4 regions of the Cupriavidus sp. PET2-C1 genome follow, and region 2 is predicted to be linked to each of the others. Evidence: predicted binding sites of a transcription regulator. Region 2 holds the regulator's gene; each other region holds the start of a gene.
The links. Region 2 encodes FNR, which switches genes on or off when oxygen is low (the NO sensors DNR and NnrR bind a similar motif). Its sites were predicted from a motif close to TTGATNNNNATCAA; they were not measured.

Region 1 (7,211 bases), 1.6 Mb from region 2:
AAGGGCGTGATGCCGCCGAAGGGCGGCTACGCCGGCCCCGACGGCGACGTGATGGCCGCAGTGGACTACATGGCCAACGCTTCGAAGTAAGCGCAAGCAGCTCTCAACAAAAAAGCCCGCGGCATGCCGCGGGCTTTTTGCTTTCCGGTGTGGCTCAGACCACGCGCGAGTAGCGCGTTGGCATCGGCAAAGGCGTACCCGCATCAGCGCTCCGGACGGCAGCGGGCTCCGTGCGCCGGGCATCCTCGCGCAGGAAGCCGTCGAACACCATGGCCAGGCGGCGCACCAGCAAACGCCCCAGCGGAGTCACCTCGATGCGGCCAGGCTCACAGCGCACCAGCCCGTCTTCGGCCAGCCTCGCCAGCTCCGCAAGCTCGTGCGCGAAGTGCACGGCAAAATCGATGCCGTGGCGCGCTTCGACCGCCGCCATCTCCAACACGCCATTGCACATCAGCGCGCCAATCACATCGCGCCGCAAGTGATCTTCGTCGCGCATGGCGAAGCCGCGCATCACCGGCAGCACGCCGGCGTCGAGGCCACTGTAGTAGTCATCGAGCGTGCGGGCGTTCTGCACGTAACGGCCCGCCACCGCGCCGATTGACGAAACGCCGAAGCCGAGCTGGTCATGGCCGGCATGGGTGGAATAGCCCTGGAAGTTGCGCTGCAGCCGGCCCTCGCGCTGGGCCACGGCGAGTGCGTCGTCCGGCAGCGCGAAGTGGTCCATGCCAATGTAGACATAGCCCGCGCCGGTCAACTGCTCGATCGTGCCGACCAGGATGTCGAGTTTTTCGGCGGCGGCCGGCAGTGCGCTTTCGTCGATGCGCCGCTGCGGCTTGAACACGTGCGGCAGGTGCGCGTAGCTGTACACCGAGAGCCGGTCCGGGCGCATCGCCAGCACCTGTTCCACGGTGGCGGCAAAACGCGCCGTGGTCTGGTGCGGCAGGCCGTAGATCAGGTCCATGCTGACCGAGCGGAAACCCAGCCGGCGCGCGGCGTCGACGACCGCCTGCGTCTCTGCCAGCGATTGCACGCGGTGGATGGCGCGCTGGACCTCGGCGTCGAAATCCTGCACGCCCAGGCTGATGCGGTTGAAGCCGAGTTCCGCGAGCAGCGCCATCTGCGCGTCGCCGATGCGGCGCGGGTCGATCTCGATCGAGTGCTCGCCCTCGGGCAGCAGGTGAAAGTGCTGGTGCAGCGCGTCCATGACACGGCGCATCTCGGCGGGATCGAGGAAGGTCGGCGTGCCGCCGCCCCAGTGCGACTGCACCACCTCGCGCCGCGTGCCGAGCTGCTGCGCCACCAGTGCCATCTCGCGCGCCAGGTAGTCCACGTAGCGTGCGCTGCGGCGGTGGTCCTTGGTGATGATCTTGTTGCAGCCGCAGTAGTAGCAGATGTTCTCGCAAAACGGCACGTGCACGTACAGCGAGAGCGGCGCGGCGGCTTTGGCCGTGTTGGCGGCGTGGGTGGCGCTTGCAGCGCAATCGGCCAGCGCCTGCTGGTAGTCCCGCGCGCCGAAGCCGCCGTGGAAGCGGTCCGCCGTCGGGTATGAGGTGTAGCGCGGGCCGTTGATATCCATGCGGCCCGCCAGCGCGCGAAAGTCCGACAAGGCATGCCGGTCGGGCGCTGCCGCGCTCCGTCCCGCCGGCTTGCCGGTGCAGGCGGCGCCGCAATTGCCGGAGCAGGTGCGGGATTGGCTCGATACGGCAATGGGGACGGGCATTGCGTCGGGAAACGGGGCGGGGGCAGTCGCAGCCATGGGGCGGCCTTTGTCGTGGATTCGATGGCCCATCGTAGGGCGCGCCGCCCGCGCCCGCGTTGACCGGGGTCAAGCCGCGGCCCATGACATGCTGCGCGCCACGCACCGGAACATGCCCGGCGTCATGCCAGCGTCACCTGGGCCGTATAGGCTGCGCGGCGCTCTCCCCCAATCATGCAATTCCTGCGATTCCTGCGATTCCTGCAATTCCTGCAATTGCTCTGCACCTGGCCTGGCGGATTCCCATGCACGCTTCTTCCCTGATCGCCAACCCCGCACGGCCGCCGCGCCGCCGGGTCCTGGCCGCACTTGGCAGCGCCATGCTGGCGCCCGCCTCCTTGCTGGCGCAGGCGCCGCCGCGTCGCCCGCTGGTGATCGGCCACCTGGTGGACCGGGGCGGCGCCCAGGCCGATCTGGCGCGCGACTACCTGGCGGGGGCCAAAGTGATGTTCGATGCGGCCAACGCCGGCGCGCGCGAACCGCGCGTGGTGCATGTGGTGCGCGAGGTCGAAGCCGATCCGCGCGCGGCCACCGCGCAGGCGCTGTCGCTGGTCGACGGGGAGCGGGCTGAATTGCTGTTCGGCCCCAGCGATGCCCTGCTGCCGGTGCTGGCCGCCTCGCCCGAGCTGGCCCGGCGCGGCGTGCAGATCGTGGCGCCGTTGTCGGGGCTGTCGCTCGCGGCGGATCACGTCTGGTACACGCGGGCCGACTACCGCAGCGAGCTGGATGCGGCCATCCGGCAGTTGCGCAGCTATGGCCTCAAGCAGCTGGTGCTGGCCGTGGTGCCGGATTTCGCGGCCGGCAGCCTGGCCAGCGGCACGCCCTGGCGGCGCCAGGCCGAGCAGGAGGCGGGACTGCAGGCACTCACGCTGGATGCAGGCAGGGGCAGCGACGCCAGCGCGGTGGCGCTACGCATCGCGGCCGCGCGCCCCGCCGCGGTGATCGTGGCGGGCGATACGCTGGCCTACGGCAATCTTGGCCGCGCACTGGCGGCGCGGGGCTGGTATGGCTTCCTGGTGGGCTTGTCGGCGGTCAACTCGCTGGCGGCACGCGAGATTCTTGGCGCCGGCTACACCGGCGGCATCGTGCTGACGCAGATCGCCCCGGGGCCGCAGGACCTGACCCTGCGCGTGGTCAAGGAGCACGTGAGCCGGATGAAGCAGTTCCTGGACGAGCCCCCCTCGCCGGCCACGCTGGCCGGCTATATCGGCGCGGCCTGGCTGGTGCGCACGGCGCTGGCCGCGCCGCGCGGGACCACCCCGGCGGACCTGCGGCGCGCGCTGCAAGCCCGCGTCGACGTGGGCGATTTCGTGCTGGATTTCACGCACGGCTCGCGCGGCTCGCAGTATGTGCAGCTCGCGGCGATGGGTGGCGGCACGGCACGGTAAGCGGCAGCGCTGGCACCGGGCCGCCCGCGGCTCAGGCGCGCGGCAGCACGATGCGCACCCGCAGGCCGCCTTCCGCCCGGTTGGCCAGGCTGAGCTCGCCGCCGTGGCGCGAAACGATATCCGCGGCGATCGACAGGCCCATGCCGACCCCGCCGGTGGCACGGTTGCGCGAGGATTCGAGCCGGTAGAACGGCTCCAGCACGCGTGCCATTTCCTCCGGCGGAATGCCGGGGCCGTCGTCGCACACATCGATCACCACCCGCTCGGCGCTGTCGGACAGTTCGATGCGCGCGCTGCCGCCGTAGCGGTGCGCGTTCTCGACCAGGTTGACCACGGCCCGGCGCAGTTCGGCCGGATAGGCCAGCAGTGGCTCGGCGTCGCCGGACAGGGTGACGTCCTGGCCGATCTCCGTGGCGTCGTCCACCACGGCCTGCAGCAAGGCATGCACATCCACCCGCTGGCGCGGCGCGGCGGCGCCGTCACGCTCGCGCAGGTAATACAGGGTGGCATCGATCAGACCGTTCATCTCCGCCAGGTCCTGGCGCAGGCGATAGCGGACCTGGTTGTCGTCGACGCCTTCGATGCGCAGGCTCATGCGGGTAAGCGGAGTGCGCAAGTCGTGAGACACGGCAGCCAGGAAGCGCGATTGCTGCGCCAGCTGGGTGCGGATGCGCTGCTGCATGTGGTTGAAGGCCTTGGCCGCGGCGCGGGCCTCGGCCGGACCGCTGTCTTCGTCCAGCGGCGGGGCATGCACATCCTGCGCCAGCTGGCCGGCACTGCTGGCCAGGCGCTGGACGGGCCTGGCCAGCAGACGCGCGCCCACCCACGAGGCAGCCACGATGGCAGCGAGCTGGAACAGCAGCCCGAGGCGGGGCGGCCCGAGGCCATGGACCCGGCGCGGGCGGCGTGGCGGCACTGGAGCCTCAGCTGTGCCCTGGCCGTTGTCCGCGCGCGCCTCGGCATCCGGCGGCGGCGGGAACGCGCCCCGCTGCCCCTCTTCACCCGGAGGCGGGGGCGGCGGCATATCGTCGCCGGGGACGAAGGTGAACCCGGTATGCCCCGGGCGCGGGAACACGCTCTCGATGACCGTGACGCCGAGCAGGTGCACGGCCAGCATGATCGCGGCCATCACCAGGAACAGCCGGATGAACATGGAGTCGTGGCGGGCCACCCAGCCCGCGCGCTCAGGCTTCGACGGCGCCGGTGAAGACATAGCCCTCGCCTCGGACGGTACGGATCAGCGTCGGGTCGCGCGGATCGTCGCGCAGCTTCTGGCGCAGGCGCGAAACCAGCAGGTCGATGCTGCGATCGAAGACATCGAGATCGCGGCCGCGCGCCTGGTTGATCAGCAGCTCGCGATCCAGCACGCGGTTCGGATGCTCGATGAACGCCAGCAGCAGCCGGAATTCCGCATTGGACAACGGCACCACGGTTTCCTCGCCATCCACCAGCTGGCGCAGCGTGGTGTTCAGGCGCCAGCTGCCAAAGCGCAGTTCATGGCCGCCCGGCACCGCCGGGCGCTTCACGCCGCCGCCCCGGGCACGGCGCAGCACGGTGTGGATGCGCGCCACCAGCTCGCGCATCTCGAAGGGCTTGGTGACGTAGTCGTCGGCGCCCACCTCCAGCCCGACCACGCGGTCGGCCAGCTCGGTGCGCGCGGTGAGCATGATCACCGGCAGATCGCTGCGCTCGCGGATCTCGCGGCACAGCGTCAGGCCGTTTTCGCCACGCAAGGAGAGGTCGAGCACCACCAGGTCGTAGTCGCGCGTGGCCATGGCGGCGCGCATGGCGGCGCCGCCTTCGGCGCCGTCGGCTTCGATGCCAAAGGTGGATAGGTACTCGGCCAGCATGGAGCGGATCTGCGGATCGTCGTCGACGATCAGCAAATGAAGGGGCGAGGCGGGAGAATGGTCCATCGGGTTTCGTCGTGCTTTGCAGCGGTTCGCCGCGTCGTTCGCGGCAGGTTGGTGCGCCGGCAGGCCGGTATTGCTGCGGATTGGCGGGGCCGATCAGGGCGGCCCGGCAAGCCGCCGCCGCCAGGGATTCACTCTACCAGCCCGGCGCGGCGGCCTGATAGGCAGGGTGTGGCCGCTTTGTACCGGGCTTGATACAAAGCGGCGCGCCCGGCGGCCCGCTTTGTACGGCATTGCTTCCGCGCGCTGACCAAGCGCTCAAGCAACAGCGGGCGGGCCTTTCTACTATGGCATGTCGTTATCCCGCCGCTTTTGTGCGTGCCAGTTCCTGACCGGCAGGCCACGGCAGCCCGGCGCCCCCGCTATGCTTGAAACCATCGGCATCACGTTGGCAATCCCGGGCCTCTCCCCGCATGACCTCCATGGAGAATCCTTGTGACCCAGCCCCAAGCCTTGCTGCCCCGCATCCGCTCCTTGTTGTCCCTTGCCGTGCTGTGCGGCGCCAGCGCCTTGACGCTGCCGGCGCACGCGCTGCAGACCAGCCCGCAGACAATTGCCGGCCACGGCCGCCCGGCGGCACCCGCATCGCTGCGCGAAGCGCTGGCGCTCACGCCCGCCCAGGCCACCCTATGGCAAGCCGCCCTGGACGCGGCGCGGGAAGCGCATGCGCACGCGCTGGAACTGCAGGCGCGCTTTATCCGCGAAGGAGGCGGCCCCGGCCAGCCAGAGGGGCCCGAGTCGTCGCTGCGCGCCCGCGCGGAGCGGGAAGACCGCCTGCACGACGCGCTCGACAAGGATCGCCGCGCTGCGCGCGATCGCTGGATCGCATTTGAAGAAAGCCTGGATGCCGGCCAGCGCAAACGCCTGCGCGACATGCCGGAGGGCCGCCTGGCGGGTGCGCCGCGGGGCGCATTCGGCCCCGGCCCCCACCCTTTCCCCGGTGCCATGGCAGGCGCCATGCCCGGCCGTGGACCGGCGCCCATGCCCTGCGCCTTCGGCGCGAACGGCCCATTCGGCGTACCCGGCGCTGCGGGGCTTCACCAACAAGGAGCGCCAGATGCCCAGTAAGCCCCTCGACCTCGCAGGCCCGATCGCAGCTAGCGGCAGCCGCCGCCGCTTCCTCGGTGGTGTACTGGGAGGATCACTCGGTGCCGGGTTGATCGGGCTGGCGGGCGACGCCGCCGCGCAACCTGCCGCCTGCCTGCTCACGCCGGCCCTGACCGAGGGCCCGTTCTATATCGACCAGGCGCTGGTGCGCAGCGATATCCGCGATGGCCGGCCGGGCCAGTTGCTGCGGCTCCGGCTGCGCGTGGTGGACACCGACCGCGGCTGCACGCCCGTGGCCGGCGCGCTGGCCAGCATCTGGCATTGCGATGCCGGCGGCAGCTACAGCGGCTACGACCAGGGCAGCATGCCGCCGCCACCTGCGGACGGCCCTGGCCCGGGCCCGGACGGCGGCGGCATGCGCGCCCTGCCCGCCAGCCCCGCCCGCTTCCTGCGCGGCGTGCAACCCACCGGCGCCGATGGCGCCGCGCAGTTCCTGACGATCTACCCGGGCTGGTACGCGCCGCGCGCGGTGCATATCCACTTGAAGATCCATCTCGGCAAGACCGAGGTACTGACCAGCCAGCTGTTCTTTGACGATGCGCTCAGCCGCGAGGTGCATCTCCAGCATGCCGCGTATCGCGCGCGAGGCGCTTCGCCCGTGCAAAACGCGCAGGACGGCATTGCCGGCACGCGCCCCAACCTGCTGCGGGTACGCCGCCTGCGGGACGCGGCCGGCACGCTGGAAGGCGAATTCACCCTGGGCATCGCGCGCGCCTGACGGCCACGGGATCTGGCGGATGGATTCCCTAAAAAAACGCCCCCGTACCCAAGTGCGGAGGCGCTGAACAGGGAAGAAGTCGGGCGTGTTGCCCGGCCACGCCGCTCCGAAGGGACGAAACGGCGCGGCGCCTGGTCCATACGTCGGGCCAGGCACTGGCGATGTTAGACAGACATCGGGCGGGGGTCATGTCCCGCTTGTAGGCCAATGTATCGACTTTGTACGATTGGCACCGGGATGGGGCACGGAACGCCCGCCGAGGCCGGTCATGCCGAGGTCATGCCGAGGTCTTGCCGGGCGTTCCCAGCAAGGCCTTGAGCCCGGCCAGG
Region 2 (7,211 bases):
CGACCATCGACGGCAAGCTCGCTGGCGACGTGGCGCAATACGTGCGTTCGCTGTCCGGCCTGTCTTACGATCCGATCCGCGCCTCGCGCGGCGAGAGCACGTTCAAGTCCACCTGCGCGGCCTGCCATGGCTCCACCGGCAAGGGCAACCAGGCGCTTGGCGCGCCTAACCTGTCGGACCGCGTGTGGCTGTACGGCAGCTCGGAGGCGAACATCGTCGACGCCATCCTGAAGGGCCATAACAACCATATGCCGGCGCACGAGGAAATCCTCACGCCGGAGCGTATCCGCATGTTGACGGCCTATGTCTGGGGCCTGTCCAACACCGGTGGCGGTGCAGGCGAGGGGGGCAAGCAATGAGCCACCACGCTTGTGCTTGTCAGCCGGGCCGGCACCGCGGCGGGGGTGTTCGCTCATGAACGCCCCCGGACCGGAGCCGCTTCAAAGGAACGGGGCCGCGTGGGCACCGCTGCGAGCGCCCACGCCTGGCGCGGCGGACGCGGAAACGTCGGACGAGACCCTGTACGAAGTCCGCCGCAAGATCTATCCGCGCTCGGTGTCGGGTGCGTTCTCGAACTGGCGGGTCTGGATGGTGGTCCTGACCCAGCTGTTCTTCTATGGCATGCCCTGGCTGCAGTGGAATGGCCGCCAGGCCATGTTGTTCGATCTCGGCGCGCGCAAGTTCTATATATTCGGCCTGGTGCTGTGGCCCCAGGACGTGATCTACCTTGCCGTGCTGCTGGTGATCTCCGCGGTGTCGCTGTTTCTCTTCACGGCGATCGCGGGGCGGCTGTTCTGCGGCTACGCGTGTCCGCAGACGGTGTACACCGAGATCTTCATGTGGATCGAGCGGCATGTGGAAGGCGACCGCTTTGCCCGCATCCGCCTGGACGGCGATCCTTGGAGCGCGCGCAAGCTGCGCCTGAAGGCCACCAAGCACACGCTCTGGATCGTGATCGCGCTATGGACGGGCTTTACCTTCGTCGGCTATTTCTCGCCCATTCGCACGCTCGGCGCGCAGGTGCTGAGCCTCTCGCTGGGCCCGTGGCAGACGTTCTGGATGCTGTTTTACTCGTTTGCCACCTGGGGCAACGCCGGCTTCATGCGCGAGCAGGTCTGCAAGTACATGTGCCCGTATGCGCGCTTCCAGAGCGTGATGGTGGATCGCGACACCTATGTGGTCACCTATGACGTGGGCCGCGGCGAACCGCGCGGCAGCCGCTCGCGCAAGGCGGACCACAAGGCCGCCGGGCTGGGCTCGTGCGTGAATTGCAGCATCTGCGTGCAGGTCTGTCCCACTGGCATCGATATCCGGGATGGCCTGCAGTACGACTGCATTGGCTGCGGCGCGTGTATCGACGCCTGCAACCAGGTCATGGACAAGATGGCCTACCCGCGCGGGCTGATCCGCTATACGTCCGAGAACGCCATGCGCAGCGCGCTCTCCGAGACCGTGGCGCGCAAGCGCCTGGTGCGGCCGCGCACGGTGATCTACTCGGTGATCTGGCTGGCGCTGGTCGCCGGCTTCATGGCCTCGCTGGCCATGCGCACGCCGCTCAAGGTCGATATCATCCGCGACCGCGGCGCGCTGGGGCGTGAGGTGGAAGGGCGCTGGATCGAGAACGTGTACCGGCTGCAGCTGATCAACACGACCGAGGCGCCGATGCGCGTCGCCGTCAGCGCGGGCAGCGGCGAGCTCAAGGGCCTGGCCGTGGAATATGATCACGCTGCCGGCAACCTGGAACCCACGTCCAATCGCCTGATTCCCATCCGGGTGCGCGTGCCGATCGAGGCCGCGGCGCAGGGCACGCACAAGATCGAGGTCACGGTCACCGCGGTGCCCGACGAGGGCGCGGGCAGCCATGGCGCAGAGATTCGACAGAGCACCAGCTTTATCGTGCCGCGCAATCTATGAGGCGGCGGGGACGCTGGATGCACCAATCCGTACGCAACATACGCGATCTAGATCTAGAGGAGGAGGCCAGATGACGCAGCAAAGCAATCCCTGGTGGAAGGAGCCATGGCCGTGGCTGCTGATGAGTGGGCCGTTCGTGGCCATGGTGGCCTGCGGGGTCACGATCTGGCTGGCTATGACCCACCCGGATCCACCCATTGAGGAAGGGGTGGCGCGCCACGGCCTGGTGGTCGAGAAGGCGGGCAGCGCGGCACGCCAGGCAGCGCCGGTCGCGGCGCAAGCGAGGTGATCATGAGACTACGCTGGCTGATGTGGGTGCTGTGGCCCGCTTTCCTGGTCGCCGGGCTGACCACCGCGCTGGTATTCTCCATGGTCGATCCCGGTGACCTGCGCTTCTTCGGCCAGCCGGTCGAGGCATCGCGGGAGGCGGTCTACACCGTGGGCTTCCTGATCGCGTGGGTGCTGTGCGCGCTGTCGAGCGGCTTGACGCTGTACACCATGCCCACGCGGCTGGCGGACACGGACGAGCTGGAGTGATTGCGATGCGCGCCTTGCCGGTTCAGGCCAGCAGGCGCGGCATCGCGGCGTGCCGCGGCGGGCGAGGGCGGCCCGCGACGAGCACGTCAGCAGGATTTGTTGACGATCTGCTTGATCCCCACCATGTCGACCAGCTTGACGTGGCGCTGGCGGATCTGGATCAGGCCGGCTTCCGCAAAGCGCGAGAACAGGCGGCTGACGGTTTCGAGCTTGAGCCCCAGGTAGCTGCCGATTTCCTCGCGGCTCATGCGCAGCACGAATTCGGAGGCCGAATAGCCGCGCGCGGACAAGCGCTCGGACAGGTTGATCAGGAAAGCGGCAAGCCGCTCCTCGGCGCGCATCGATCCGAGCGTGATCAACATGACCTGGTCCTGCGAGATCTCCTTGCTCATCAGGCGCATGAACTGATGCTGCAGGGAAGGCAGGACGTTGGACAACGTCTGGAGATCGCCGAAGCGCACCACGCAGACTTCGGTATCTTCCAGCGCGGTGGCATCCGACGCGTGCTGCATCTCGCCGAGGCCGTCAAGGCCGACGACTTCGCCGGGAAGGTGGAAGCCCGTGATCTGCGAGCGGCCGTCTTCCATTGTCAGGTGGGTCTTGAGCGTGCCGAAGCGGATCGCGTAGACGGCGGTGAGAGGATCGCCGAGGCGGTACAGGGTTTCGCCCTTGCGTACGCGCACCCGGTCCTGGACCAGCGTATCCATCTTTTCGAGGTCCTGCTGCGACATGCCGACGGGCAGGCAGAGCTGGCCGAGCGAGCAAGTGGAGCAGCGGGGCGACATCTCGGTAATAGGAATGGTGGTGAGCAATTGGGGCCTGTCGGTTTAGCGCAGTCAATCAAGCGCGATGTGGCGGGCGCATTGAGTTGAGAGCTTGACGTTGAGAGTCGTCGATTGGAAGCGCCATCCACATCGGCCTGGCGCGCGGGTCTTGCGGCAGTGCGCTATCTGTGCAGCGCGGCTTGCCGTGCCCGTCGTCATGTTGTGCGAGCGCGCTGGTGTGCGCGGGCGCAAGGCCTCATGTTGATAGCGCCTCTTGGAGCTGCGGGGGCGCGTTCGACGCATTTTACCGCGCCGGGCGTTGCGATTGTGTGATTGGGAGGAGAAGTTGACCATAGGCGTGCTTATCAGCGTATTTACCCTGGCTTTGCTGGGCGGCGTGCACTGCGCCGCCATGTGCGGCGGGATCGCGCTGGCGGCGGAGCAGGGCGGCGTTGCGCGCGTGCCTGCCACGGTGCTGCGGCGTCCCGGCCATTGGTTGCTGGAACTGCTTGTCATGCATGCCGGGCGGCTTAGCATGTATGCGGTGCTGGGGGCCTTGCTGGGCGCCCTTGGTGCTGGCGTCTGGAAGGCACAGTACCTGCCGCTGCAGCGCTGGCTGTTTGGGATCGGCAGTGTGATGCTGGTGTTGTCGGGCTTGTGGATGTTGCGCGGGCGCACCATGGGTACGGGTTGGCTGGAGCGGCTCGCCGCCCGTGGCGCGGGCGGCTTGCTGCGCGGCCTTGGCGCCGTCGGGGTGCGCTTGCCGGCTGTGGCCCGGGTGCAGGGGCAGGGCCGGTTGCTGCGCCGCTACGGCATGGGGCTAGCCTGGGGGCTGGTCCCGTGCGGCATGGTGTACGGCGCCCTTGCCATGGCATTGCTGGCCGGCAATGCCGCGTCGGGCGCGCTGGTGATGGCCGTGTTTGGCCTGGGCACCCTGCCGAATCTGTTGGTGATCTCGGGCCTGTCCGGCTATCTCAGGCAGCTTTCGCGGCGCCCGGCGTTGCGGGCTGGCGCTGGCCTTGCAGTGGTGGCCTTTGGCTTGGCCGGGGTGGCGCGCGCGCTGCTTTTGCCTGAGACGCTTGCCGCGCATGGATTCTGTCTGGTCTTCTGAAGCGCTGTTTCGTGGTGCATCTGTCACTTCCTCGCTGAGGTAGCTGTGCGAATCGGTTGCAGGTTTGCCAGGGAATGCCATACAATCGCAAGAACAGCGATATCGCGCAGCGTACTTCATCGTGGCATCGTCAGGTAGCATCCGCTGCTCAGGGATGCATGCCAGGAACACCCAGGCAGGCATCAGCGCCAGGGACCGTTCCCCATCCGCCGTCCGGTTCACAAGATTCGGTTCAAAAGACCAGCTACGGCAGGGCGGGGTGAAATAGGCCAGCAGGCCCGATATCCGTATTTTCTTGCACCCGGCGCGTTCGATGATAGACGCCGCGCCGGACAGGTCCGCCACATCAGGGGGAAGGCGCGACGCAAGGGCTCCGTCGACTGGCAGATAAAGCCGGTGGCCGGGCGATCTCCTGCCGGTCAGGTCCGGCACCCGATGCAATAAAAGAAGGCGCACGGCTGGCATGCATCAAGCATGCGGTTGGCTGCGCGGCCAGATGGCGGTGGCAATCCCTACCGCTGAACCCGCAATCTCCAGTGCGCCCGGGATCAACCGGGGCGCAGGTGCAAAGACAGGCTGCACGCAATCAACATGAATACCCAAGAGGCGAAGATCGTCCTCGAGACCGCGCTGATCTGCGCGCAGGAACCCTTGCGCGTCAATGACTTGCGCCGGCTGTTTGCCGACGACGTCGGTGCCGACACCATTCGCGTGCTGCTCGAAGAGCTGCGCCGCGACTGGGAGCAGCGCGGCGTGGAACTCGTGGCACTGGCCAGTGGCTGGCGTTTCCAGAGCCGCCCTGTCATGCGTGAATACCTGGATAGGCTGAATCCCGAAAAGCCGCCCAAGTACTCCCGCGCCGTGATGGAGACGCTGGCGATCATCGCCTACCGGCAACCGGTCACGCGGGGCGATATCGAGGAAATCCGCGGTGTCGCGGTCAGCACCGAAGTCGTGAAGAAGCTCGAGGATCGCAGCTGGATCGAGGTGATCGGCCACCGTGACGTGCCCGGACGGCCTGCGCTTTATGCCACCACCAAGAACTTCCTTGATGACCTTGGCCTGCGCACGCTCGATGAATTGCCGCCGCTGGAAGACATCCAGGCCCAGGCGCAGGTCGCGCTGCTGAATCAGGAGCCGATTGACTTCGAGGCGCTGGGCACGGTGCCGGCGGATAGCGACGAAGAGGCATTCGCGGAACCTGGCGATGATCAGGCCGGCGCTGCCGCTCTGGTTGCGGCGGATGCCGGAGAGGGTGAACCGACCCTTTCCAGCGTGGTTGCCCCCGACGGTCTTGCGGCCGGCGCCACGGATGGCATCGCCGATTTGGTGGATGCGTTTGAAAGGAAGGAGGCTTTGGCGCAAGCGGAAGCCGGGTTCACACCCGCGCCCGGGGCCGAGTCGGAAGTGCCGGCGACGCCCGGGCCAGGCAGTGAGCTGGCGAGCGAGCCGATGTCCGCCGACCCCGCCGGCGCGCAGTCCGGCGACACAGCCGAGGAGCAAGCCGTCGAAGACGGTGAAACAAATGAGCAAACGGACACGCCCGCCAACGGTTACCACGTACAAGTGGCCTCCGGCGCGCAGGCGTCCGAAGTCCCGGGGGCGTCCACGACGAATCCGGCGCACCCCAGCGAGCACGACGAGCACGACCAGCGCGTGTCCAACTGAACACCATGCAACATCCGAATGTGAATACCTTGTCCGATTCTGATCAAGACGTCCGCCAGGCGGATACGCCGGCCGGCGATGCCGGCAATGGCGCCGAAGGCGGCGCCGGCACCGATGGCGCGCCGCGCCGCAAGGGCCTGCGCCGTGGCTTGCGCAATCTGGTGGCCACGCGCCGCCAGGCCGCGCAGGACCGCGATGGCGGCCGTGCCGCGGACGGCGGGGCGGCAATCCCTGCTGGCAGCCCCGATGTGGGCGCCGCGCAAGACGCGCGTGGCGACGGCGCAAGGAAGGGACGTACGCGTGGCAAGCGCAAGCCCGCGGAAGGCGAGGCGGTGCAGGCCGGCGAGCAGCAGGGCGAGCGCCCGGCGCCGCGAGGCCGCCGCAACTTCAGTAACGACAATGCCGAAGGCGCAAGCGAAGCTGGCGGAGAAGCCGCGGGCGAGCGCCAGCGCGATGGCACCCGCGCTAACCCGAACGGGAATGGCGCCCGCAAGCGCAAGCCGCAGCAAGGCCAGCAGCCGCAAGGCGCCGCCCGCCGCGGCGGCGCTGAAGGGCAGCAGGGCGGCCCGCGCCAGCAAGGCAAGGGCAGCAAGGGCAAAGGCGGCACGCAGCGCCCAGCCGCGGGTGTGTCTGAGAAGGCGCCCGCCGCCGCCGCGAGCGGTGAGGACCTGTTCCGCTTTGTCATTTCCGGTCAGTACGACCAGGAAGAGTCGAGCGGTCCGCAGGCCCGGGTCAAGCCGGTGCGTGAGCTGTCTGCAGACGACGATGCGCCCAAGCTGCACAAAGTGCTCGCCGAGGGTGGGCTGGGCTCGCGCCGGGAAATGGAAGAGCTGATCCTGCAGGGCCGGGTTTCGGTCAATGGCCTGCCTGCCCACATCGGCCAGCGCATCCTGCCGGCCGACCAGGTCCGGGTCAACGGCAAGCTGATCCACCGCCGTGTGTCGTCCAAGCCGCCGCGCGTGCTGCTGTATCACAAGCCGTCCGGCGAAATCGTCAGCCAGTCGGATCCGGAAGGCCGTCCGACCGTGTTCGACAGCCTGCCGCGTATCAAGGCGGGGAAGTGGGTGGCCGTGGGCCGCCTCGACTTCAACACCGAGGGCTTGCTGATCTTCACCTCCTCGGGCGATATCGCCAACAAGTTCATGCATCCGCGCTACGGCGTGGAGCGCGAATATGCGGTGCGCACACTGGGTGAGCTGGCCGAGGCCGATCGCCAG
Region 3 (7,211 bases), on a different replicon from region 2:
GCACGCCGGGCGTGGCCAGCATGGCCTGGCGAATCGCCTCGATGCTCTGCGCATCCACGGCACGGTCCATCAGGTCATGCAGGGCGTCCCAGGAGAACTTCCAGCCCATCCTGGTCACCATCAGGCCGACCACCAGGGCGGCCACAGGGTCGAGCATGTGGTAGCCAAGCAGGTTGCCGCCGATGCCCACGGCAACCACCAGCGACGATGCCGCGTCCGAGCGCGCATGCCATGCGTTGGCAACCAGCATGCTGGAGCGCACGCGCTCGGCCACGGCAAGCATGTAGCGGAACAACGATTCCTTTGCCGCCAGCGCGCCCAATGCCACCCACAGCGCGACCCCCTTGACCGGCTGGATCAACTCGGGATGCTCCAGCTTTTGCACAGCCGACCACAGCATGCCGACGCCGACCGCGAGCAGCAGCAGGCCGATCGCTAGCGAAGCGGCGGTCTCGAAACGCTGGTGGCCGTATTGGTGGTCGGCATCCGCGCCTTTGCGGCTATGGTGGCTGGCAAACAGCACGACAAAGTCCGAGACCAGGTCGGAAAGCGAGTGAATGGCATCCGCGATCAACGCCTGGGAGCCTGCCGCCACGCCCGCCACCAACTGCATGCAGGTCAGCAGGATATTCACGGCCACGCTCACCCAGGTGCTGCGCCGCGCCGCCCGGGCCCTGGCCGGCGTTTCTACCTCGGCCTCGTCAATGACCTCATCAGATTGCATCGATGGATAACTCCTGTTGCCCGGCAAACGTCCGGCTACCGTCTGGCTACCGTCCGATTCATGCCCAATTAGCGCCCGGTGAATGCCTTGCCGGGTAAAGCGCGGCCGCGTCCGAGCCATTCCAGCCACTCGAACAGCGCCATTCCGGCCAGCATGGCCAGCACAAAGACTGCGCCTTGCCATGCGCCCGCGCCCAGCAGCACCAGCGCCGGCCCCGGGCAGATCCCCGCCAGCCCCCAGCCCACACCGAACAACAGGCTACCACCAAGCAAGCGCCGGTCAATCCGGCGCGACACCGGCAGCTGCATGGGCAAGTCCAGCAGCGAGACGGCACGCCGCCGGGCGATGCCGAACGCCACCACGCCCACCGCGATCGCGCCGCCCATCACCAGCGCCAGCGAGGGATCCCAGCGCCCGGCAAGGTCGAGGAATCCGAGCACCTTCTCTGGATTGGCCATGCCGGCCAGGATCAGCCCGAGGCCAAACACCAGGCCAGAGGCCAGCGAGATCAGCAAGGAAGAAAGACGGTTCATGTCGCTCCTCACGCGCCGAGCAGGTGCCGTGCGACAAAGACCGTCGCAAAACCGGCCCCCATAAAGGCCGCGGTGGCCGCCAGCGAGCGTGGCGAGAGCCGCGACAGCCCGCAAACGCCATGCCCACTAGTGCAGCCCGCGCCGTAGCGGGTACCCAATCCCACCAGCAAGCCAGCCACGGCCAGCAGGCCGGCGCCGGCATGGACCCGGATCTCCGGCAGCGCGCCGAACAGGCGCCAGAGCAGCGGCGCCGCCAGCAGGCCAAGCACAAAGGCGATACGCCAGCCGGCTTCCGCGCGCGTTGGCCGCAGCAGGCCACCAACGATGCCGCTGATGCCCGCGATGCGCCCGTTGAGCAGCACGAGCGCGGCGGCGGCCAGTCCAATGAGCAGGCCCCCGCTCAGCGCGGACCAGGGCGTGAAGTGTGTCCAGTCAATGGTCATTGCCAGTGGCTCCTTCATTCAGTGGGGCAATACAGGGCGTAAAGCGTTTCGAGCACGGCCAGCACCCGCGCATCGGCAACCGCGTAAAAAATCCGCTTGCCGTCGCGCCGCGTGTTGACCAGCCCTTCCGCGCGCAGCACACCGAGTTGTTGCGACAAGGTGGGTTGGTGGATGCCGAGCAGCGCTTCGAGCTCGCCCACCGACATCTCGCCCTGGCTGAGCTGGCAAAGCAGCAGCAGCCTGTCTTCATTGGCGAGGGCGCGCAACATGGCGGTGGCGTCGCCCGCGGCGGCGCGCATCGTGTCCAGGCTCAGGGAGGGAGAAGCCGCTTGCATGGGTTCGGCATAGGCCGGGCGAGACCCCGGCCTGCTAATCAATATACGGCCGAATATTATATCAAAAAGTATATTGATGCCAGTCCAGACCGACCCTCAATGCGACATCAACACCGGAATGCCGGCGCGGCGCATCAGGGTGCGGGTGGTGCCGCCAGTGACCAGTTCACGCAACCGGGCGTGCCCATAACCACCCGCCACCAGCAGGTCGGCCTGCAAGTGCCGCACCGCATCCAGCAATAGCTCGCCGATCCCTTGGCTGCCTTGCACGGCGTGCATGATGCTGGTGATGCCCTGGCGCGCCAGGTGATCGCGCAGGCCGGCGTGCGCACCGGGCACATCGGGCATGCCGTGGGCCGCCGAGCCGTCATGCGTGCTGGACGCCGCCACCACGGTGACACGCTTGGCCAGGCGCAGCAGGGGCATCGCATCGGCCACGGCCCGGGCGGCTTCCCGCCCACCATCCCATGCAATGGCAACATGCTCGCAGGGCAAATGCCGCACGCCCGGCGGCACCAGCAGCACCGGGCGGCCAGCGTTGAGCAACACATATTCCGGGGTCTGCGCCACCAGCACGGGAATGGTTTCCGGCCCGGGCAAGCGGGCCAGGACGACCACGTCCGCCACCCGCCCTTGCTGGACCAGCGCCCAGCCCACGTCGTCCTCGATGACCCGGTGGGTGAACCCCACGCCGGGCGCCGCTTCGCGCATGGCCCGATGAAATGCAGCGCTGGCTTCGGCGCCCTGCGCCAGCAACTGGCGCCGGGCCAGTTCCGCGTAGTATCCCGCCTCGTCGCCCGCGCCCCGGAACGGCTCCAGCCGCATGCCGGTGGCCGTCACCCCGATCACATGGCCGGCCGAGCGCTGCGCCAGTTCCGCAGCCAGGTTGACGCGATCCGCACAGCCGGGGTCGGCACCGAGCTCGACCAGCACGGTCTTGAAATCCATGATGTTTTCCCTCCGGTCTGGAGACCTCTGCACACAGTTGCAGACGTTTTTCCGAGTATCCGAAAATGGACTCTACTCCGTGCGCGGGGCAGCGCAAGCGGGCAATGCGGGCGAATTGCGGCAGATCAATGCCGGGAGCCTACCCCGCGCGGCCGGCGCGCGCGGCTAGGCAAGCGGCGGCGGCTCGATCTGGCTGGCCATTGGCGCCAGCGCACGGATCAGCATGATGCTCATATCGGTGAACGCCAGCGTGCAACTGGCCAGCGTGCCACGCCAGTCCGCATCGGCCAGCGTCAGGTTCTCCCAGACCTCGACCGGATGCTCGGGCGGCACGCCCTGCGCCACCAGCCAGGCGGCGATATCGCTGGGCATGAAATCCCACGGGCGCGGAATCACGATGGCGTTGCGCTGGTCCGCCAGCACGTGCACCAGATGGCGCTTGAAGGGCGCTAGGTCTCCGCGCCGGTGAAAGGTCAGGAAGGTGGTCTCGTCAAAGCAAACCTTGCCGCGCGCGGCCAGCACCTGGGCCGAAGAGATGCCGGGCACGGTATCCACCGGATGGCCGCATGCCCGCTCGACCCGCTCCAGGTACTGGAATCCGCTGAAATGCATGTCGCCCATGAACAGCACCACGCAGCGCCGGCCGCCATGGTGCTCGGCGGCAACCCAGGCGAGCCGTTCCACCTGGTCCTGGTATCCCATGGTGACCACCTGGGCCGCCGGCGGCACCAGCGGCCGGATGACGTCGATGACCGTGTCGAAGCCGGCCACGATGTCGGCGCCACGGATCAGGTCCGCCACGCCGTGGGTCAGGAAGTCGAGGTGCCCGGGGCCAACGCCGGCGCAGATGATCATGAAGAGTCCCGGTTCGATCGATGCAAATGGGGACGGCGCGCGCATCGCCCCGTCAAGACAGGGCGCGATTATGCCAAGCCATCGGCGCGCGAGGCGGGCGCCGGGGGCTGCCTCGCACAAAAAAAAGTACTTCAGGATCCATCCATGGATGCCGATACCTGCTTCAGAGCCGAGTCAATGTCCCGCGAGCCCTACCGGGCAAGGCAGGCATTCTCGGTCGTTAGCGACGTTTACCTCACTCATGCCAGATAGAGACAAAGCGCTCAGCATAGCCGACCCCCATCAGTTGTTCCGCAATTCGCTCGAGCAAGCCACCGATGCCGTCTTCATCCTGAACACGGACAACAAGGTGATCTTCCTGAACGCTGCTGCGGAGGCGCTCTATGGCGCATCCCGTACGCAGGTCTTCGGCATGAACGTGGAGGCGCTCGTGCAAAAGCTGCCGGATACCGGCGCGCAGCGCGGCCAGCCCTTGCCCGCCGTCCGGATCCTGAGGCCGGATGGCGAATTTCGCGTTGGCCATGTCGCGGAATCCAGCACCCGCCTGGGCGACGTTACGCTGCGCACGCTGCTGGTCAAGGTGCCCAGCCACCAGGATGCCAGCCGCGACGATCACCCTTTGCTATCGGTCATCGCCGACGAGATCGACAGCGCCGTGCTGGTGGTCGATGCCGACTGGCACATCGTGTACGCCAACGCCGGGCTCACGCGCATGCTGGGCTACAAGCCCAGCGAACTGACGGGCAAGACCCCGCGCGAGATACTGGCCGGCGAGTTCACCGATCCCGGCGTGATGCAACGCTTGCATGCCCAGCGCTCCTCCCCGGGCGGCGAGCGCCACGAGGCCCTGGTGTATGCGCGCAACGGCAGCGCGCTCTGGGTCTGCGCCACCGTCCGCCATCTGGTCAGCGCGACCGGCGACCGGCATCACGCCATCGTCATCCTCTCCGACATCACCCAGCAGCGGACCTACGAGATGCTGCAGCGAAAGGTCCTGCAAGCCATGGTGATGGAGCAGCCGCTGCCCGCCGTGATGGAGTTGATCTGCGAAGAAGTACAACGCGTGGCGCCCTCCGTGATCGCGTCCGTGCTGCGGGTCGACGCCGATGGGCGCATGCACCCGCTGGCCGCGCCCGGCCTGCCGCCCGAGTATTCGGCCGCGCTGGACAGCCTCGTCATCGGGCCGTCCGTGGGTTCCTGCGGCACGGCCGCCTGGCTGGGCGAGCCGGTAATGGTCAGCGATATTGCCAACGATCCGCTATGGGCGGATTTTCGCGATCTTGCCCTGCCCCTCGGCCTGGCGGCATGCTGGTCCTACCCCATCAAGGCAAGCGATGGCCGCGTGCTTGCCACGCTGGCCTTCTACTGCCGCACCGTCCGCCAGCCCGACGCCTTCCACCAGCAACTGGCCGAGGTATGCGCCTCGCTGTGCAAGCTCGCGTTCGAGCGCGAGGAAGCCGCCGAGCGGATCCTGCAGCTCGACCACTACGACTCACTGACCGGCTTGCCCAACCGCAGCCTGCTGCAGATGCAGGCCAGCACCCTGCTGCTCGCGGCGCGCTCGGCCGGCACCACGCTCAGCGTGCTGTTCGTCGACCTGGACCGCTTCAAGCATATCAACGACTCGCTCGGCCACGTCGGCGGCGACAAGCTGCTGCGCGAGGTTGCGCAACGCCTTAGCGCGCACGCCGGGGATACCGCGCTGGTGGCGCGGCTGTCGGGCGACGAATTCGCGCTGGTGCTGCCCGACAGCGACCGCACTCAGACCATTGCGGCGGGCAAGCGCATCCTGGCCGCGCTGCGCCAGCCGCTGCGCATCGACCACGCCAGCATTGCCCCCTCGGCCAGCATCGGCATCAGCATGTTCCCGGCCGACGGCGATGCGCTGGACTACCTGCTGCACTGCGCCGAGATGGCCATGTACGACGCCAAGGCCGCGGGGCGCAACCTGTTCCGCTTCTTCAGCATCGAGATGAACTGGGCCGCCCAGGAGCGCCTGGCGCTGGAGTCCGCGCTGCGCGACGCCCTGCTGGCCGAGGAGCTTCATCTCAACTTCCAGCCCCAGGTGTTCCTGCGCGATGGGCGCCTCTATGGCCTGGAGGTGCTGGTGCGCTGGCACCACCCGCACTTTGGGATGGTGTCGCCGGACCGCTTCGTGCCACTGGCCGAAGACAGCGGCCTGATCGGCACGCTGGATCGCTGGGTGCTGGAGCAATCGTGCGCGCAGCTAGCTGCCTGGCGCCGGGAAGGGCTTTCCGTACCCACGATCTCCGTCAATATCTCGCCCGCCAGCTTCCGCGACCCGGGGCTGCCTGCGCAAGTGGCCGAGACCCTGGCCCGCCATGGGCTGCCCGCCCAGGCGCTGGTGCTGGAAATGACCGAAGGGCTGCTGATGGAAGACGACGCGGGCCTCGCCGCCACCGTTGCCGCCATCCACGCGCAGGGCGTGCGCTTGTCCATGGACGACTTCGGCACGGGATATTCCAGCCTGGGTTACCTCAGGCAGCTGCCCGTGCACCAGCTCAAGCTGGACAAGAGCTTTGTGATCGACCTGGAAAGCGATGCCGCCGCCCGCGAGCTGGCCAGCGCCGTCATCCGCATTGGCGACAGCCTGAAGCTCGCGGTGATCGCCGAAGGCGTGGAGAACGAAGCCCAGCGGCGCTTCCTGCTATCGCAGGGATGCCATATGGGGCAAGGCTACCTGTTCTCGCGCCCGCTGGATGCCTTGGCGGTGGCGAAATGGATCGCCGCGCCGCAGGCGGTGGAGCGGCAGCCGGCGGAACATGGGGAGCGGCATTCCCGGCGTTGAAGGACGAGCCGGTGGCGGTGGCGGCTTAGGCCGGCACCGCCCGCTGGCTACCTGGCGGCGGCGCGCTTTTCCAGCAACGGCTGGCTCACGCCCTGCACGCCCACCAGCCCGAGCACGGTGGTTAGCCCGACCTGGGCGCCTTCCCAGGCGTTGGCCGGGTCGTACCATTCATCCCGGGCATGGAAGCCGCCGGTCTTGCCGCCGCTGCCGATGATGATGGCGGGAATGCCGAGCGACATCGGCACGTTGGCGTCGGTGCTGCCGCCGCGCAGGCTGGGCGTGCCCTTGCCGTGGCCCTTGATGGCACGCACCGCCGCCTGCACGATGGTGGCGTCAGGCGGCGTGCGGCCCGCCGGACGGTCGCCGATCAGCTTGACCTGGTAGGTGATCTGGCTGGCAGCGTCGGCCGGATGCCAGCGGCGGTTTTCCTCGGCAACCCCGGCCTCGATGGCCGCCATGATCTGCTTCTCGGTTTCCAGCAGCGACGGCGTCGCGTTGGAGCGGATATCCACCGCCATGCGCGCATCGCCCGCAATCGCGTTGACCGACGTGCCGCCGCCCACC
Region 4 (7,211 bases), 2.1 Mb from region 2:
CGCCGGAGCGTTTGACGTGCTCGCGCAGGTGGATGGTGAGGCGGATCGCGCCAGCTTCGACGCCGGAGAGATGCAGCGTGACGAGGATGTGGGGCGTGCCGTCCAGCGCCACCAGGTTGGCCTGGTCGTCGATCTGGACCCAGCGGCGCATCTGCGCCTCGCTGCCGGTCCAGAAGATGCCGCGTTCGGCAAAGCTGCGAAAGACGGTGCGGAAGGTCTGCCGCGAGAGCGTTTCGATCTCGGCGTCGGTCCGCTCGGGAAAGCACAGGCGCAGGTTGGTCTGCACCACGCGGCGCCGGCTGCTGGGAATGAGATAGAGCAGGCTGCCCAGGCCTTCGCCGAAGCGTGCCACGAGCGGATAGGGAAGCTTGCCCAGCACGGTCAGCAGGCCGATGCCAAGCCAGGTCAAAAGACGGCTCATCGTTGGTCGTTGGAGAGAGAGTCGGGTGCCGGTGCCGGCACCTCCAGGGGGTTGCGCGAGGCGTTGGCGGCGGGCGCGCGAGGTGGCTCCGCGGGCGGCAACTCAGCGCCACCCGGATGCTTGTAGCGGTTGTAGCCCCACAGGTACTGCGTCGGGCATGCCTTCACCAGCTTCTCGACGGCCGCGTTGATCACCGCGACGGCTTCGGCCTGGTCATCGGGCAGCGGGTCCTGGATGATCTGCATATGGCCGAGGTAGCCGGCGCCGCGCGGCAGGCGCTCGGCAAAAATCACCGCGATAGGCGCGCCCGTGAGCTGCTGCAGGCGCTGCACCAGCGTCATGGTGTAGGCCGGCTTGCCGAAGAACGGCGCCCAGGCGCCTTCGCCGCCGGTCGGGACCTGGTCGGGCAGGATGCCGATGGCCTCGCCCCGCTTGAGTGCCTTGACCAGCATGCGCACGCCGCGCGGCTGCGCTGGTGCCATGGCCAGGTTAGGGCGCGTGCGCATCTTGACGATCCAGTCGCGCAGCCAGGCCTGGTGCGGCGGCTTGTACAAGGCCGTGACCGGATGCCGCAGGGCAAATGCCTGTGGAAGCACTTCGAAGCAGCCCAGGTGCGGCACCAGGATGATCAGCCCGCGGCCCTGTGCCATCAGCTTGTCGAGTTCCGGCCAGAGCCGGTCGGCAAAGCCGTACATGCGCGCCTCGGGATTGCGCCGGCTCCAGAAATAGGGCATTTCCAGGATCATGCGGCCCGTCGAGCGGGCCGCCTGCGCCACCATCGCTTCGCTGGCGTCAGGGTAGGCATGGCGAAGGTTTTCCCTTAGCCGCGTGCCATAACGTCCCGGCAGGCGTGCCGCCAGCAATCCGAGCGCACCGCCAATGGCGTGCAGCCAAGAGAGCGGCAAGCGGGAAATCAGCCAGAACAGGAAGGTCATTGAATTGCGATAGCGGCCCGGCGGGCCGGGTAGGTCATTAATGTTTTGCCGGGCGCTGCCGTTAGTGGGCAATCAAAATGAATCTGGTGTTGTTACGGGCCCACCGTACGGCTTGCATTGCCTGCAGGCTCGCGCCAGGCCGGAGCCGCGTCGCCGATTGGCTGGCGCGGCCTGGCCGCGACAGCAATCCGGTATTTGGCAGGTGTGCCAGATAACCGGGGTGCTGCAGCGTAGCTTGCAGGCGCGTATAATAGCGCGTATCGCCGAGTTAACTGACAACTTGCGGGGCGATACCGTTCTACCGGAACGGCATGAAAATACCGCTAAAGCGTCGCCGCCCGGGCTTAGAGGTTGGCGCGCAATAGCCAAACCTGGAGAAAAGTTCGTGGCAAACGACTTCTTGTTCACTTCGGAATCCGTCTCCGAAGGCCATCCCGATAAGGTCGCCGACCAAATTTCCGATGCTGTCCTCGATGCCATCCTGGCCCAGGACAAGTACGCGCGCGTGGCCGCTGAAACGCTGTGCAACACCGGCCTGGTTGTCCTGGCCGGGGAAATCACCACGACTGCCAACGTCGACTACATCCAAGTTGCGCGCGACACCATCAAGCGCATCGGCTACGACAACACCGAATACGGCATCGACTACAAGGGCTGTGCAGTGCTGGTCGCTTACGACAAGCAATCGCCTGACATCGCCCAGGGCGTGGACCGCGCCTCCGACGACTACCTGAACCAGGGCGCCGGCGACCAAGGCCTGATGTTTGGCTACGCCTGCGATGAAACGCCGGAGCTGATGCCTTTCCCGATCTACTATTCGCACCGCCTGGTCGAGCGCCAGTCGCAACTGCGCCGCGATGGCCGCCTGCCCTGGCTGCGTCCGGACGCTAAGTCGCAGGTGACCGTGCGTTACGTTGACGGCCGCCCGCACAGCGTGGATACCGTGGTGCTGTCGACCCAGCATTCGCCGGATATCACCCAGGCGCAGATCCGCGAAGCCGTGATCGAGGAAATCATCAAGCCGGTGCTGCCGGCCGAGATGCTCAAGGACACCAAGTACCTGGTGAACCCGACCGGCCGCTTCGTCATCGGCGGCCCGCAGGGCGATTGCGGCCTGACCGGCCGCAAGATCATCGTCGATACCTATGGCGGCGCTTCGCCCCACGGCGGCGGTGCTTTCTCTGGCAAGGATCCGTCCAAGGTCGACCGCTCGGCAGCCTATGCTGCCCGCTATGTCGCCAAGAACGTGGTTGCCGCCGGCCTGGCGCGCCAGTGCCAGGTGCAGGTCAGCTACGCCATCGGCGTGGCACGCCCGATCAACGTGACGGTGTACACCGAAGGCACGGGCAAGATCTCCGACGAGGCGATCGCCGCGCTGGTGCAAGACCATTTCGACCTGCGCCCGAAGGGCATCGTGCAGATGCTTGACCTGCTGCGCCCGATCTACGAGAAGACCGCTGCGTATGGCCACTTTGGCCGCGAAGAGCCGGAATTCTCGTGGGAAGCAACCGACAAGGTCGCGCTGCTGCGCGCTGCTGCCGGCCTGTAAGGCTGCCGCGAACCTCGCATCCGAAAAGCACCGCCCAACACCGCCTTCGGGCGGTGTTTTTTTTCGCGCTCGCGGTGGCATTCCTGGCTTGCCACGGCCTTGTCCTGGATCAAGCGGGGCAGGGCAGGGCGTGGCGCGCCATGGCCGCGAGGGTAGAATCGCGGGATGGCAAGGCGGCCCGGCGAGTGGCGCTTTGTTCGCCTGCCGCGGTGCGCGCATGCGCGCCCAAGACCGCCGGAGCCCGCATACCGAGGATGCCCAATGTCACTTGATTCGACCCTTACCCCTACGCCCACCCCCGCCACTGCGCCCGGGGCGGCCGCGCCCGCGTTCAACCTGATCCGGCCCCAGCCCTATACCGAGTGGGCTCCGCAGCTCGATGCCGGCACCAAGGCAGGGTTGCGCCGCGAACTGGAGCAGGGCGCCGTGCTGTTCTTCCCCCAGCTGCGCTTCCAGTTCGAGCCTGGCGAGGCGCGTTTCCTGGACAGCCGCTGGTCGGACGGCAAGTCAAAGAACATCAACCTGCGCGCCAACGACCAGGCCGTGCGCGGTGCGACGGGCGGCGAGCAGGACCTGAAAGACCTGTACGTGCTGATTCGCCGCTATGCCGAGTACAGCGAGAAGCTGGTGCTCAGCCTGTTCCCTGAATATGGCCCGCATATGGTGCGCGCCGGCACCTCGCTGCGCCCGAGCGAGATCGCCGGGCGGCCGGTGAGCTGGCGCAAGGACGACACGCGGCTGCATGTGGATTCCTTCCCGTCCAACCCGATGCTGGGCCAGCGGCTGCTGCGCGTATTCCACAACATTGACCCGCAGGCGCCGCGCGTGTGGCGGGTGGGCGAGCCGTTTGGCGATTTCGCCAAGCGTTTCGTGCCGAAGACCAAGGGCATGTGGCCGGGGCAGGCGCGGGTGATGGAGATGCTGCACATCACCAAGCGCCGGCGCTCGGAGTACGACCATCGGATGCTGCAGCTGCACGATCTTGCGAAGGCCGACCTGGAGTATCAGGCCAATGTGCCGCAGCAGGAATTTCAGTTCCCGCCCGGGTCGACCTGGATCGTATTCAGCGACCAGGTGCTGCATGCGGCTATGCGGGGCCGGGCCATGATGGAGCAGACTTACTACCTGTCGCCAAAAGCGATCTCAGACCATACGCATTCGCCCGAGGCCGTGCTGGCGAGGATGCTGGGGCGGCCAATGGTGGTGGGCTGAGGTTTGGTTTGAGCTGCGGGGCGGGTGGTAGTTACGCCGTTGTGCTGTACCAGACCAAGGGCTCCGCTTCCAGTGGCTCCTAGCTAAGCCACCCCTCTCCCCGGCCCTCTCCCCCTGAGGGGAGTGGGAGAGACAGACCTCGTCATCGCGCGCGGCTTTGGCCTGTTCGGCGGCTTTGTTCAGCGCCGCAGGTTTTCCCTGCCATTCAGCGCATCAGCAGCTTGATCATCGTTTCAAAGCGCTTGCCATAGGGTGGCTTCAGCAGCCCCGCGCCATTGATGCCGGATTGGTGGAAGATCGGCTTGAGCTTGGAGAAAGTCTCAAAGCCCGCCTGGCCGTGATATGCGCCCATGCCGCTGGGGCCCACGCCGCCGAAGGGGAGGTCTTCCTGGGCGATATGCAGCAGCGTTTCGTTGATGCTGACGCCACCCGCCACGGTTTGCGCCATGACGTGGTCGATCGTGCGGCGGTCTTTCTCGAACAGGTAGAGCGCCAGCGGGCGTGGGCGGGCGTTGATGTAGCCGATCGCCTCTTCCAGCGTACGGTAGGTCACCAGCGGAAGCACCGGGCCGAAGATTTCCTCGCGCATCACCGTGGCGTCGGCGGGGACATCCAGCAACAGCACCGGCGCGAGGCGGCGGCGCTCCGGGTCCGATGGCAGCTGTGACAGCGGCACCACGCGCGCCCCGGCGCGGGCGGCGTCGCTCACCATGCTGTCCAGCCGCGCGAAGTGCCTCGGGCTGATGATGGTGGTGTAGTCGGGGTTGCCGGCATGGCCCGGCTGGCCCGGCAGGTCTGGATAGAGGCGGGCGGCGCAGGCGCGGGCGGCTTCGACGAAGGGCTCGCGCAGGGCCTCGGGCAGCAGCACATAGTCTGGCGCGATGCAGGTCTGGCCGGCGTTGAGCAGCTTGCCCACCAGGATGCGTTCGACCGCGCGTTCCAGGTCGGCGCCGGGGCCGACGATGGCCGGCGATTTGCCGCCCAGTTCCAGCGTGACCGGCGTGAGGTTGGCGGCCGCCGCACGCATCACATGGTGGCCGACCTGGGTCGAGCCGGTGAACAGCAGATGGTCGAAGGGCAGGGCGGAAAAAGCGCTCGCTACTTCCGCGTCGCCATTGATCACCGTGATCTCGTCGGGGGCGAAGGCCTGTTGTGCCAGGCGCGCGAACAACGCGGCGAAGCGCGGCGTGTACTCGGAGAGCTTGACCATGGCGCGGTTGCCCGCGACCAGCGCGCCCACCAGCGGGCCCACGGTCAGGTAGAGCGGGTAGTTCCACGGCACCACGATGCCGATCACGCCCAGCGGCTGCGGCATCAGCCGCGACGTGGCGGGCTTGAACCACAGCCCGGTGCGCACGCGCCGCACCCGCATCCAGCGCTTGCCATGACGCAGCGCATCGTCGATCCCGGCCACGCTGGGAAAAGCTTCGAGCAGTGCGGTTTCCTGGCGCGGGCGGTTGCCGAAATCGGCGCTGATGGCTTGCGAGATCTCGTCCATGTGCCCGGTCACCAGTTTGCGCAGGCGCCGCAGCCGGTCGGCGCGCACGGCCCAGGCCGGGGCCTGGTCGCGGCGCGAGGCGGCGCGCATGGCGTCGAATACGGATGAAATCTCGGGCACTTCTCTCATGTTGCGCTCTCCTTGGGGCCGTGCGCTGCCCTTGGCGCGCGCGGCGTTTAGATCCCCGCACCATATGCCACGCGGCGGCGCCTGACAATGGACGCCGGCCACTAGCCGCGCGCTTCAAACAACCGTATTCACCGACCCTCCTTCGCCCTTTCCAGTGCCCTGGCAAAGCCCTACACTGATTTCGCGGCATGCTTTCGGCGTGCCGGCCAGACCGGGTTGACCGGCATGCGCGGCCTGCCAAAGCGTCCGGCGCAACCCCGGCACACTGACCTCGGACCAGGCGGGGAGACGGATGGAAACCACCTTTGACTATCTCGTCGTTGGCGGCGGTTCGGCGGGGTGTGCCCTGGCCGGGCGGCTGGCCGACAGCGGCAGCGACAGCGTGGCGGTGCTCGAGACTGGCGGCCACGATCACCATGTGCTGGTGTCGACGCCGGCGGGCTGCGCGGCCATGCTGCCGCGTGCCGGCAGCCATAATTACGGCTATCGCACCGTTGCGCAGCCCGGGCTGAACGGGCGCCGTGGCTACCAGCCGCGCGGGCGCGGCCTGGGGGGCAGTTCCTCGCTCAATGCCATGATCTACACGCGGGGCACGCCGGCTGACTACGACCGCTGGGCTTCGGCCGGCTGCGACGGCTGGGCCTGGGACGATGTGCTGCCTTATTTCCGCCGGGCCGAATGCAATGAGCGCGTGACCGGGCGCGATGACGATCCCTGGCACGGCGGCAGCGGCCCGCTCCATGTGTCGGACCTGCGCACGCCCAATCCCTTTGGCCAGCGCTTTATCGAGGCAGCCCAGCAGGCCGGCTATCGCCGCAACGACGACTTCAACGGCGTGGAACAGGAGGGCGCTGGCTGGTACCAGGTGACCCAGCATGGCGGCGAGCGCTGGAATGCCGCGCGCGCCTACCTGCACCGCGGCGACGCCGCCGACCGCGCCAACAATGGCGGGCGCGAGAACCTGGCCGTGATGACGGGCGCGCAGGTGCTGCGCATCGCGTTCGAGGGCCGCCACGCGGTGGGGGTGGTGGCGCGCCTGGATGGCCGCGAGACCCTGTTGCGGGCACGCCGCGAGGTGATCGTGTCGGCCGGCGCGTTCGGCTCGCCGCAACTGCTGATGGTGTCGGGCGTCGGCCCTGCCTCGCATCTGCGCGAGCTAGGTATTCCCGTGGTGCACGACCTGCCGGGCGTGGGCGCCAACCTGCAGGACCATCTCGACGTCATCGTGCACAAGCGGGTGGCGGCGTCCGAGCTGTTCGGCATCTCGGTGGGCGGCGTGTTTCGCCTGCTGGCCGAGATACTGCGCTACCGGCGCGAGCGCACCGGCATGCTGACTTCCAACTTTGCCGAGGCAGGCGCCTTCCTGAAGAGCCACGCCGGGCTGGACGAGCCGGACCTGCAGCTGCATTTCGTGGTCGGCCTGGCCGACGACCATATGCGCCGAATCCGCCTGGGCCATGGCTATTC

Region 1: hemN (oxygen-independent coproporphyrinogen III oxidase) is a predicted target of FNR. The motif match lies at 1,816-1,829, and genes of this name have one in related genera.
Region 3: ACX12D_RS25695 (universal stress protein) is a predicted target of FNR. The motif match lies at 3,099-3,112, and genes of this name have one in related genera.
Region 4: ACX12D_RS01435 (Kdo hydroxylase family protein) is a predicted target of FNR. The motif match lies at 3,005-3,018, and genes of this name have one in related genera.

Annotation. Positions count from the first base shown of each region.
Region 1 covers NZ_CM137259.1:4,187,700-4,194,910, forward strand. The annotation lists gene ACX12D_RS19030 (c-type cytochrome) at 1-90, shown strand, start outside; gene hemN (oxygen-independent coproporphyrinogen III oxidase) at 155-1,756, opposite strand; gene ACX12D_RS19040 (ABC transporter substrate-binding protein) at 2,002-3,144, shown strand; gene ACX12D_RS19045 (ATP-binding protein) at 3,176-4,357, opposite strand; gene ACX12D_RS19050 (response regulator) at 4,329-5,060, opposite strand; gene ACX12D_RS19055 (hypothetical protein) at 5,493-6,125, shown strand; gene ACX12D_RS19060 (intradiol ring-cleavage dioxygenase) at 6,115-6,882, shown strand; gene ACX12D_RS19065 (UvrD-helicase domain-containing protein) at 7,160-7,211, opposite strand, start outside.
Region 2 covers NZ_CM137259.1:2,604,746-2,611,956, reverse strand. The annotation lists gene ccoP (cytochrome-c oxidase, cbb3-type subunit III) at 1-359, shown strand, start outside; gene ccoG (cytochrome c oxidase accessory protein CcoG) at 415-1,914, shown strand; gene ACX12D_RS11810 (membrane protein) at 1,985-2,203, shown strand; gene ACX12D_RS11805 (hypothetical protein) at 2,206-2,451, shown strand; gene fnr (fumarate/nitrate reduction transcriptional regulator Fnr) at 2,538-3,263, opposite strand; gene ACX12D_RS11795 (sulfite exporter TauE/SafE family protein) at 3,562-4,326, shown strand; gene scpB (SMC-Scp complex subunit ScpB) at 4,918-5,994, shown strand; gene rluB (23S rRNA pseudouridine(2605) synthase RluB) at 6,000-7,211, shown strand, end outside.
Region 3 covers NZ_CM137260.1:1,266,132-1,273,342, forward strand. The annotation lists gene ACX12D_RS25675 (cation diffusion facilitator family transporter) at 1-724, opposite strand, end outside; gene ACX12D_RS25680 (DUF6691 family protein) at 793-1,257, opposite strand; gene ACX12D_RS25685 (YeeE/YedE family protein) at 1,266-1,700, opposite strand; gene ACX12D_RS25690 (metalloregulator ArsR/SmtB family transcription factor) at 1,715-2,035, opposite strand; gene ACX12D_RS25695 (universal stress protein) at 2,132-2,983, opposite strand; gene ACX12D_RS25700 (cobalt-precorrin-7 (C(5))-methyltransferase) at 3,149-3,838, opposite strand; gene ACX12D_RS25705 (sensor domain-containing protein) at 4,080-6,647, shown strand; gene ACX12D_RS25710 (M20/M25/M40 family metallo-hydrolase) at 6,695-7,211, opposite strand, start outside.
Region 4 covers NZ_CM137259.1:307,159-314,369, forward strand. The annotation lists gene ACX12D_RS01420 (lipid A biosynthesis lauroyl acyltransferase) at 1-421, opposite strand, end outside; gene ACX12D_RS01425 (lysophospholipid acyltransferase family protein) at 418-1,356, opposite strand; gene metK (methionine adenosyltransferase) at 1,742-2,905, shown strand; gene ACX12D_RS01435 (Kdo hydroxylase family protein) at 3,167-4,117, shown strand; gene ACX12D_RS01440 (coniferyl aldehyde dehydrogenase) at 4,323-5,744, opposite strand; gene ACX12D_RS01445 (GMC family oxidoreductase) at 6,037-7,211, shown strand, end outside.